Regions from separate parts of the Mesorhizobium sp. P160927 genome, predicted to be linked through region 1. Evidence: riboswitches for the same ligand, from Rfam matches in the RefSeq annotation. Region 1 holds a riboswitch; the other holds the start of a gene.
What was found. Region 1 has a riboswitch for thiamine pyrophosphate ahead of thiB (thiamine ABC transporter substrate binding subunit). Riboswitches for the same ligand answer to the same signal wherever they lie in the genome.
Positions count from the first base shown of each region.

Region 2: linked by a shared signal. The riboswitch ahead of AC3CB8_RS24150 (YkoF family thiamine/hydroxymethylpyrimidine-binding protein) and the one ahead of thiB (thiamine ABC transporter substrate binding subunit) in region 1 are both predicted to bind thiamine pyrophosphate.

Region 1 covers NZ_JBYMDW010000001.1:343,996-349,571, forward strand. Annotated here, with positions in the region: gene thiQ (thiamine ABC transporter ATP-binding protein) at 1-328, opposite strand, end outside; gene thiP (thiamine/thiamine pyrophosphate ABC transporter permease) at 321-1,940, opposite strand; gene thiB (thiamine ABC transporter substrate binding subunit) at 2,019-3,017, opposite strand; TPP riboswitch at 3,061-3,175, opposite strand; gene AC3CB8_RS01750 (thiamine diphosphokinase) at 3,262-3,921, shown strand; gene AC3CB8_RS01755 (ABC-F family ATP-binding cassette domain-containing protein) at 3,923-5,576, shown strand, end outside.
Region 2 covers NZ_JBYMDW010000001.1:4,964,620-4,970,195, reverse strand. Annotated here, with positions in the region: gene msrA (peptide-methionine (S)-S-oxide reductase MsrA) at 170-688, shown strand; gene AC3CB8_RS24160 (formyltransferase family protein) at 1,030-2,082, shown strand; gene AC3CB8_RS24155 (hypothetical protein) at 2,142-2,450, opposite strand; TPP riboswitch at 2,724-2,837, shown strand; gene AC3CB8_RS24150 (YkoF family thiamine/hydroxymethylpyrimidine-binding protein) at 2,828-3,436, shown strand; gene AC3CB8_RS24145 (ABC transporter permease) at 3,506-4,261, shown strand; gene AC3CB8_RS24140 (ABC transporter ATP-binding protein) at 4,258-5,025, shown strand; gene AC3CB8_RS24135 (ABC transporter substrate-binding protein) at 5,018-5,576, shown strand, end outside.

The DNA.
Region 1 (5,576 bases):
ATGGCGAACGGCCGAGCCCGACATTCTGCTCGACGGAAAGATGCGCGAAAAGGTTGTTTTCCTGAAAAACCATCGACACCGGCCGCGTCGCCGGTGGCGCGGTGCTGACATCGGCCCCGCCGATCAGCACGCGGCCGGATCGCGGCGGCTCGAACCCGGCCACCAGATTGAGCAACGTCGACTTTCCGGAGCCGCTCGGTCCCATGATGGCGGTGATTTGCCCCGCCGTGAACTCGGCATCGAAGGCGAACAACGCCTCGCCATAGCTGAACGAAACCTTGTCCAGCCGCACCGAAACCCCTTTGCCGCCACCCGCCTCGTCAGACATTGCTGGCCGTCTCCTTTCCCAGCCGGTCCGCCGCCAGCACCAATCCCAGGCAGACAAGGCCGAGCAGCAGCGCCAAGCCGGCGGCGTCCTCGGTTCGGTAGCTGCCCATGCGCGCCAGGAGAAGGTAGGGCAAGGTCTGCACGGAATCACTGCCGAACAGGGCGATGACGCCGAGATCGCCGAGCGACAGTGCCATGGCGAAGGCAAAAGCGGTGGCCACCGGGCGCCGCAACGTCGGCCGGTCGACCAACCACAGTCTTGACCAGCCGGAAATTCCGAGCTGCGCACAGAGCCGCTCGTGCCGCTCGCTTGCCGCATCATAGGCGGGACGGATGGCGCGCAGCGCAAAAGGCATCGCCATGACAGCGTTGACGGTGACGACCATGAGCGGGGCGATGGCAAAGACATCGCCGACATGGCGCAGCAACAGGAACCAGCCGGCGCCGACGACGATCGGCGGCACGACCAGGACGAACCCAGCGCCGGTATCGGTGGCCTCTTCGAGCAGTGTCCTTGCCCCGAAGCGGCGGTTCGACGCCAGCGCCCTGCGCGCCATGGTCAATGCCAGCGAAAGCATCACCGAAAGCAATGCCGATAGGAAAGCGAGTACAGCACTGGTCAGCGTCGCCTGACGGACACTGGCCTCGCCGGCAAGCCGGCCGAGGTCGGCGCCAAGTCCGGCCGCCACGGTCGCCACCATCGGCCCGGCGACGAAGAGCAAGGCCAACACGATGAGCGTCGCGTTCAGCCAGGCTTCAGTCCTGTTGACGGAGAGGTAGCGGCGCGGCGCGACCGGCAGGTTGGCGTCGCCGACGACGTCGGCTCCGAGCCGGGTCAACGTCAGCACCACGATGAAGGTCAAGGCGATCTGCAGCAGTGTCAGCGCAACAGCCCTCGCGGGATCGAAATCGAAGCGCAATGCCTGATAGATGCCGACTTCGAGCGTCGTCGCGCCGGGCCCGCCGCCGAGCGTCAGCACGATGGTGAAGGATGTGATGCACAGCATGAAGACAAGTCCGGCGACACCGGGCAGCGCAGCACGCAGCGTCGGCCACTCGATCAGCCGGAATGCCGGCCGCGCCCCCATGCCGAGCTGGCTCGCCAGCCGCCATTGGTCGGAGGGAATGGTCTGCAGCGCCTCGAGGAGCAGACGTGTGGCCAGCGGCAGATTGAAGAAGACATGCGCGACGAGAATGCCGGACAGGCCATAGATGCCCGGCCAACCCTGGCCGCCAGCCCAGTTGAACAGGCCCGCCAAATAGCCGGCGCGGCCATAAAGCGCCAGGATGCCGAGCGCCGCGACTATCGCCGGCAGCGCCAGCGGCACGGCGAAGAGCTGCAAGATGAAGGCACGGCCGAAAAACCGTGGATGCCGCGACAGCGCCCGCGCCACGAACAGGGCCGGCCCGACCGAGAGCAGCGTCGACAGGGCCGCTTGCAAGAGCGTGAACCGCACGACCCGGAACAGGTAGGGATCGAACGCGGCCCAAGCGCCGGAAAAATCGCGAGCACCTTCCACAAGCAGCCCCGCAAACGCGCCGCCGATCAAAATGGCGATGGCGGCGAGCCCTATGATGCCGGCTGTGACGCGGGTATCAGAGCGGGTTTGCACGCCGCACCATCAACGATTGGGTGAAGCTTAGGGAGCGTCGCCGTAGAGCGTTCATGTCACGAGATTAGCCCACAAAAGCTACTTGCTCATCACCGCCAGCCATTCATCGACCCAGGCCTTGCGGTTGGCCGCCACCTCCTCCGGGCTGAACAGCAAGGTTTTGGTCGGCTTGACCAGTTTGTCGAAGGCGGGGTTGAGCGGCTTGTCGGTCTTGCCGGCCGGGAACATCCAGTTGGTCTCGGGAATGGCGTCCTGGAATTTCGGTCCGGTCATGAAGGCCATGAACTTTTCCGCCAGCGGATTCTTGGCGCCGGTCGTGGTGATGCCCGCGACCTCGATCTGCAGATATTCGCCTTCCTCGAACGACGCCGCCTGATAGCGCTCGGTGTTCTCGGCGACCATGTGGTAGGCTGGCGAGGTGGTGTAGGACAGCACCATCGGCGCCTCGCCCTTGGTGAACAGGCCATAGGCCTCGCTCCAGCCCGGCGTCACGGTCAGCACCTTGGTCTTGAGCTTGGCCCAGGCCTCGGGCGCCTTGTCGCCATAGACCGCCTTCACCCACAACAGCAGTCCGAGACCGGGCGTCGATGTGCGCGGGTCCTGGATGACGATCTTGTCGTCGGCGCTACCCTCCACCAAATCCTTCAGGCTTTTCGGCGGGGACTTCAGCTTCTGGGTATCGTAGACGACGGCGAAGTAGCCATAGTCGAAGGGAACAAAAGTATCGTCGCTCCAGCCACCCGGCACGTTGACGTCCGTCACTGCGCCATGTGGCGCGAACAGGCCCGAGGCCTTGGCATCGGCGGTGAGATTGGTGTCGAGACCGAGCACGATGTCGGCCTTGGTCGAAGCGCCTTCCAGCTTGACGCGGTTGAGCAGCGCCACGCCATCGGCGACCGAGACGAACTCGAGATCGCAGCCGCATTCTGCCTCGAATTCCTTCTTCACCACGGGACCGGGACCCCAGTCGGCGGTGAAGCTCTCATAGGTGTAGACGGTGAGCTTGTCCTTGGCCAAGGCCGGCCCGGACAGGGTCACTGCCGTGGCGGCGATCAGAGAATATAAAAGCGTGCGCATCGGCGCCTCCTTCGTTTGCGTTGAAAGGAATTGAGGCGTCGGAGTGTCCGAAACGTCTAATCCCTCCGCCGGTACAAACCGGATCAGGTTCAGCGGGTTGGCGAGACTGCCTCTCAGCCGGCCCGCGAAATTCGCGTCCGGCACCCCGTTAGAGCGTTTCGACACATAGGCCGGGCCGATGACCCGCGCAAGTGGGACTTTGCCGCCTTCCGTTTCCGGTGCCGGGCTGGTAAGGCGACGGGATATGAGCATATTCACCATCCTGCTTGGCGGCGATCTCATCCGCACGCCTCGGCTCGACCGCCAGGTCGAAGGCTCGCGCGTCATCGCCGCCGACGCCGGCATTGGCCATGCGCGGATGCTGGGCCTCGTGCCGGAACTGTGGGTGGGTGATTTCGACTCGGTTCCGGCTGATCTGCCCGCCGACCTCGCCGCCGTGCCGCGGCAAACCTTCCCGGCGGAAAAGGACAAGACCGACGGAGAACTGGCGATCGCGGCCGCACTGGAGCGCGGGGCGACCCGCCTTGTGCTGGCGGGCGCATTCGGCGGCAAGCGCGCCGACCACGCCTTCCTGCATCTGGCGCTTGGCCTGCGGCTGGCCGAGGCCGGAATGGATGTGTGTCTGACCAGCGGCGCCCAGGAAGGTGTTCCCTTGCTGCCCGGTAGGGCCGGCTTCGATTATGCCGACGGCACGCTGCTCTCGATTCTCGGCTTCTCCGAACTCTCCGGCCTGACCGTCACGGGCGCCAAATGGCCGCTCGACAAGGTTGAGGTGGCATTCGGTTCGTCACTGACCATTTCCAACGAGGTCAAGTTCGGCAAGACCGGGGGCCGCCTCGACATCGCGCTCGGCCATGGCCGCGCGCTGCTGCTCGCCCATCCCTATCCATTGCCCGAAAGCTGACATGGCCCCGCCTCTTCTCAATCTCGACGGGATAAGACTGACCTTTGGCGGCGCGCCACTGCTCGACGGCGCCGCCTTGACCGCTTCGGCCGGCGACAAGATTGCGCTGGTCGGCCGTAACGGATCCGGCAAGTCGACGCTGCTCAAGATCGCCGCCGGCCTGATCGAGCCACAGGACGGCGAGGTGTTCCGCCAGCCTTCGGCGACGGTGCGTTATCTGCCGCAAATGCCCGACATGGACGGCTTTGCCACCGTGCGCGCCTATGTCGAGGCCGGGCTCGGGCCCGCCGACGATCCCTACCGCGCCAGCTATCTGATGGAGCATCTCGGCCTGTCGGGCGAAGAACGGCCTGGCGACCTGTCCGGCGGAGAGGCCAGGCGCGCCGCGCTTGCCCGCGTCATGGCGCCTGAGCCCGACATCCTGCTTCTTGATGAGCCGACTAACCATCTTGATTTATCTGTCATTGAATGGCTGGAGGAAGAGCTCATCCGGACTTCCTCCGCGCTCATCGTCATCTCCCATGATCGCCGCTTCCTCGAGCGCGTGTCGCGCGCCACAGTCTGGCTCGATCGCGGCCAGACGCGCAGGCTGGACAAGGGCTTTGGTCATTTCGAGGAATGGCGCGACCTAGTACTGGAAGAGGAAGAGCGCGAGCAGCACAAGCTCGGCCGCCAGATCGTGCGCGAGGAACACTGGCTGCGCTACGGCGTGACGGCGCGGCGCAAGCGCAACATGCGGCGCCTCGGCGAGTTGCAGACCATGCGCCAGCGTTTTCGCGGCCATCGCGGCGCCGAAGGCACCGCGACAATGGTGGCAAGCGACGCCGCCGAATCCGGCAAGCTGGTGATCGAGGCCAAGAACATCGAGAAGAGCTTTGGCGACCTTACCGTCGTCAAGGGCTTCTCGACCCGCATCCAGCGCGGCGACCGCGTCGGCCTTGTCGGGCCGAACGGCGCCGGCAAAACGACACTTCTGAAGATGCTGACCGGCGAATTGGCGCCGGACGCTGGCTCGGTCCGGCTCGGCACCAATCTGGAGATCGCCACGCTCGACCAGAAGCGCGAGGCGGTCGACCCGCAAGAGACGCTGGCGCAATATCTCACCGACGGGCGCGGCGAGAACCTCGTCATCAATGGCGAGCAGCGCCACGTCGTGTCTTATATGAAGGATTTCCTGTTCAAGCCGGAACAGGCCCGCACACCAGTGCGCGAGCTGTCCGGCGGCGAACGGGCGCGGCTGATCCTGGCACGCGTGCTGGCACGGCCTGCAAATCTTCTGGTTCTCGATGAGCCGACCAACGATCTCGACATGGAGACGCTGGAACTGCTGCAGGAACTGGTCGCCGGCTTTGCCGGCACCGTCATACTGGTCAGCCACGACCGCGATTTCCTCGACCGCACCGTGACCAGCGTGATCGCGCCGGATGGCGGCGGCCGCTGGGTCGAATATGCCGGCGGCTATTCCGACATGCTGGCGCAGCGAGGCGGCACCAGGCTTGACGACCGCAAGGCGCGCGCCAAGGCGGAAGCCGGCGATGCGCCGACACCGGGCAAAAGCGATCCGGCGGCGCCAAAAGGGCCGGCGAAGAAATTGTCGTTCAAGCAGAAGTTCGCGCTGGAGTCCCTACCAAAGAAGATCGAGGCAGTGACCGCGT
Region 2 (5,576 bases), 4.6 Mb from region 1:
CGAACGGCTTCGTGCTATCCTATTCCCTATAATACAACCGGACGGCCGCTCGTCTGACTGGACGAACCAGGCAACAGTGCCCATTTATGGCGCTATCCAAGTTTGTTGCCGCGCAATTCCCGACGGAGAGCCGCTACACTTCCGGAATTGCCTTTCAAGGAGACGTGACATGGCGACTTCGAGCGAACGTGCAGTGCTTGCCGGCGGTTGCTTCTGGGGCATGCAGGATTTGATCCGGCGCTTCCCGGGAGTCCTTGCCACGCGGGTCGGCTACAGCGGCGGCGACGTGCCGAACGCTACCTATCGCAATCATGGCACGCATGCCGAAGCCATCGAGATCACCTTCGACCCGGCGAAAATCAGCTTTCGTCAGCTTCTGGAATTCTTCTTCCAGATCCATGATCCGACGACGCGCAATCGCCAGGGCAACGATGTCGGCATGAGCTATCGCTCCGCAATCTACTACACCGATGAGGAGCAGAAGCGTGTGGCGGAGGACACTATCGCCGATGTCGACGCCTCCGGCCTGTGGCCCGGCAGGGTCGTCACCGAACTCGCGCCGGCCGGTGCGTTCTGGGAGGCCGAACCCGAGCACCAGGACTATCTTGAGAAATACCCCAACGGCTACACGTGCCATTTCGTCAGACCAGGCTGGAAGCTGCCGGTTCGTGAAAAGGCGGTTTCATAAGGTTCACCAGCCGTTTTGGCCGCAGGTGGGGTGTAAACGCTCGTCGATTGCCAGGATCATACGCATAAAGAGGCTGTTGGCCGCCGTCCGGCGGTTGACAGTTGGCTGCGTTGCTGGCCAACTGTGTAGGTTGATTGATCATTGGGGATTAGCATGAGGAAGATTTACGAAAAGCCGGTGTTGGTGAAGCGGGAAAGACTCTCAAGTGTTGCGGCGGGACCGCTTTCTTCCAAGGCAGCCTGACCGGCCTGGCTGGCTTTCGGGCCTGGCTGGCCGAGTTGTAACGGTGATCGAATTGCTGGCGCGGGGACGCTATGTCTTGCCCCGCTGGGCTTGAGAAGATGATTTCTTCCGAACCTGCGGCACTCGCCGGGCAACTCAATGCAATTTTCATCCTGGATGTTTCTGCTTATACCGGGCCGCTGCTTTCCGGATGGATCGAGGCGGGAAACCGTGTTGGTGCGATCATCGTGCCTGGTTTTCAAAGCCCGTCCAGAGGCTTCAGCATTGGCAATTTTCGGCGCAGGCTGAGGCGCCGGCTTTTGCTCAGACGCTATCTCGGCAACACGCCGGTAAAGCTGATCGAATTCCGCCGGCCTTACGACTGGAACGAGCTTGGCCGGCAACTGCCTGACATCGCCGCGGATGTGCTGATCTGCTTCGCTTTCCCGACCTTGATCCCACAGCAGTTGCTCGACCTCTTTCCCAGGGGCGGGCTTAATTTTCATCCGGCACTGCTGCCCAACTATCGGGGGCCGCATCCTCTCCATCGTCTTGTCGCGGATGGCCAGCATGCCGTCCATGGCGGCGTGACACTGCATAAGATGTCGGCCAATTTCGACGACGGCGACATCCTCGGACAAGTGCCGTTCACCGAAGCAGACTGGGCATCGCGGCGGGATTTGGAGGACAGCGTGGCGAGCGCGATGCGCCGGTTGGTGTGTGAGGTGGCGCCAGCCTATTGCAAGAATTCGGTGTCGGGGATGCGGCAGCCAGCCGGTGATTTCGTCTGGGCTCGACTTGGGCGGGCCCACATGGCGATTTCGTCTGACATGTCGATCGGGCACGTTGCCCGGATGTGGCACGTATTGGGCGCTAAACCCGGTATCTATCTGGATGTCGCCGACCGCCAGATCAGGCTGGCCTTCCAGGTCAGGCGACTGGGTCCGCCAACCGGAAAGGGTCCGGTAAGGCGATGGGGGACGGTGGAGTTCGATCTTGCCAATGGCCGGGTCCGGCACCTCACCTACGGGCGCCTGCTCAAACGGCTGATGAAAATATATGCCTCGTTCGCACGCCTGCGGGCCGGCAAACCGTACGCTGAATTAAGGGTCTTTGGCGGGGTGGGTAGTGAAGCGGCACCAGAGCCGGCGGCGGGTAGTCGCGGACACTGAATCCCAATAATGGGAACCGCGGAAACTGCTTCCGCGGTTCCCATTATCGCGATGGCAAACTACTTTCCGCAGTTGTTGTCGTTCACGGTCGGCGCGGTGGCGTTGCCGTTGGCGTCCGTCTGTGCACCCTGCGGGTTGGTGGGGCAATTCTTGTCCGCATTGGAATTCATGTCGCCCGGCGTGGTGGTCGTGCTGTTGGTCGAGCCCGGATCGATCGTACTGGGCGAAGCCGGGGTGCTTGGGTCCACAGTGACGGACTCGCCGCTGCCGCCGGACCCATCCGCGCCGGCTGCGCTATTGCTTTGCGCCATGGCGGATGTTGCAAGGGCAATGGTGAAGGCCGAAGCCGCGAGGATTTTCATGAACATGATTTGTCTCCATTTCTGTGAACTCGTCGCCGGGAGCGGTGCACGGTTTCGCGGAAATCATGAACCGCTCTATCGCTTGTTCTGACACAATCCCGAACGGAAAATTGATCCTGGAATCGCGTCCAGCGACTGGTGGGACAACCCCTCGAAATGGCGAAGGTTCCAGACAAATTTCCGCGCCGGCGATGTCCAATTGCCCTGGCGCTCGAGCAATGCTTTGGCGCGGCTTGCCAAGAAACAGCTTCCCCAACCGGCCGAATGATGCTCTAACGCGCCCATCCACAGGGGTGCTCCGTACGGTCGGGGCTGAGACGGGGGCGGCAAGCCCACAGACCCTAGAAGCTGATCTGGGTAATACCAGCGGAGCGAGGCGGGCGATGTTTTCAGGCGCACAGGTTTCCCTATATCCAATGGCCGACGATTTCGTCGGCGTCATTCTGGGCGCGCTCGGCGCGCTCGATCCGTTCCGCGACAAGCTCAGGATCGAGACCGACGACATCTCGACCTTGCTGGTCGGGGCCCCCGAGGTGTTATTCCCTGCGCTGCGCGACCTTTTCGTGGCCGCGTCTGGCAGCGGCAGGCATTGCGTGCTGTCGGCCACCATTTCGCGTGGCTGCCCAGGCGAGCCGGACGATCCGATCTGCCGCTCCGACACGTTCGGCGGACCTGCCGGGCCACTCGGCCCGCGCAAGCAAGCCGCCATCACCGCGGTGCGCGGCGCGCCGGCCACTGGCCAGCGGGCGGCGGCGCAGTTCTCGCTCTATGTGATGGGTACTGACGACCACATGGACGAAATCTATGGCTGCATAGATTTCCTGAAGCAGTCCGGCGTCTACGATCGCTCCAAGAATTTCTGCACCAAGCTGCGCGGCGATGCCGGCGCGATCTTCTCGGCCCTCGATGAAGCCTTCTGCCGCTTCGGGCCCGGCGCCGGCCATGTAACCCTCGATGTCACGGTCTCGGCCAACAGTCCCACTGCCGTCTGAACGCTCGTGGTCTCATCGTCATTCAACCCGCGTAACGTCGCGGGCTTCTTCGCCAAAACAGCGCCGGCCGTGATATCGATCAGTTTGGTGCTAGTGGCCTGGGAACTGTACGCAAACATTTCCGGCATCAAGCCGACGGTTCTGCCGGCGCCCTCGCGCGTCTTCGAACAGGCGATGCTCAATCGTGAAGCATTGGTCGACAACGCCGTTCCCACGGTCCGCGCCACGCTGATCGGTTTTGCCTGTTCGCTCAGCGCCGCCTTCGCGCTGTCGATGCTGGTCGACTTCTTCCAGCCTTTGCGGCGCGCGCTGTTTCCCATCTTCATAGTCAGCCAGACCTTGCCGCTGGTCGCCATCGCGCCATTGGTGGTGCTGTGGTTCGGCTTCGGGCTGACGCCCAAGATCGTGCTGGTGGCGCTGGTCACCTTCTTCCCGATGCTGGTCGCGCTGGTACAAGGCTACGAGGCTACCGAGGTGGAGATCGGTCAGATGCTGCGTGCCATGGGAGCAGGGCGTTGGCGTGTTTTCATGCTGGCACGATTGCCTTCGGCGCTGCCTTATTTCTTCGCTGGCCTCAGGATCTCCATTACCTATGCCGTCGTCGGCGCCATCTTCGCCGAATATGCGGGCGCGGCCAAAGGGCTGGGCATCTACATGCTCAACGCCAAGAACAATTTCCGTCCCGACCTGGTGCTAGCCGCCGTCTGCGTCAGCGCAGCGCTCACCCTTATCCTGTTCGGGCTGACGATGCTGCTGCAGCGTCTTGCCGTGCCCTGGGAAGGAGCCGTTGGCAGGCAAGGCGCTGGAAAAGGTCCAGAAGCATGAGCCGGCTCGAACTGCGGCATGTTCGCAAGGTGTTTGGCGAGCTCGATGTGCTCGCCGACATTTCGCTTCGTGTCGATGCCGGCGAATTCGTCTCGATCCTTGGACCTTCGGGAGCCGGCAAGTCGACGCTGTTTCAGCTTCTGACCGGCGCCGAGCATGGCGAGGGTGAGATGTTCTTCAACGGCGTGCCGCTCGACGATCATGGCAGGCATTTTGCCTTCATGCCGCAGCGCGACGCGCTGATGCCGTGGCGGCGCATTCTCGACAACACCACGCTCGGGCTCGAGGTGCAAGGCGTCAGCCGCAAGGCGGCACGGAGGCGTGTGGCTCCGCTGTTTGCGGAGTTCGGGCTTGCCGGCTTCGAGTGGCACTTTCCAGCGCAGCTCTCGGGCGGCATGCGCCAGCGCACGGCGCTTTTACGCACCGTAGTGCAGGAACGCGATATGTTGCTGCTCGACGAGCCGTTCGGCGCGCTCGACGCCCTGACCCGCGCGGCCATGCAGCGCTGGCTCGAACAGATGTGGCGGCACCACCACTGGACGGCGTTGCTGATCACCCATGACGTGCGCGAAGCCCTGTTCCTGTCCGACCGCATCTATGTGCTGTCCGCGCGGCCTGCCCGGGTCGTGCGCGAGATCAAGGTGCCGCTGCCGCGCCCGCGCGATCCCGCCAGCGCGGCCACGCGGCAGGCCGAGGCACTCGAGGTCGAGATTCTCGACATTTTGCTCAACCCCCAGCCATCCAAAGGACATGACCATGACTGACTTGACGCGCAGGCAAGCCCTGCTGCTCACCCTTGCCGGCAGCGTACCGCTGATCACCGGATCGAGCCGCTCCTTCGCGGCAACGCGGACGGTCACAGTCGCCCTCGACTGGACGGTCAACACCAACCACATCGGCCTGTTCGTCGCCCGCGATAAGGGATTTTATCGGGAAGCCGGCCTCGAGGTCGACATCCTGCCCTACAGCAATACCGGTGCCGGCGCGCTTGTCGCCAACCATGTCGCCGATTTCGGGATCAACGGCACCATCAGCCTGTTCACCCAGAAGACCGCGGGGGCCGATTTAAAGGGCGTCTATGCCGTCGTGCAGTCCGAGACAGGCCGGCTGGTGTTCAATGCCGTGCGCAGCGAGATCAAAAGCCCGAAAGATCTAGATGGCCTGACCTATGGCGGTTTCGGCAGCGCCTGGGAGACGGCGCTGATCTCGACCATCATCCGTCACGACGGGGGCAAGGGCGATTTTGAGACGGTGACGCTGGGCACTTCCGCCTACGAGGCGCTGGCCAACGGTTCGGTCGACTTCACGCTCGAAG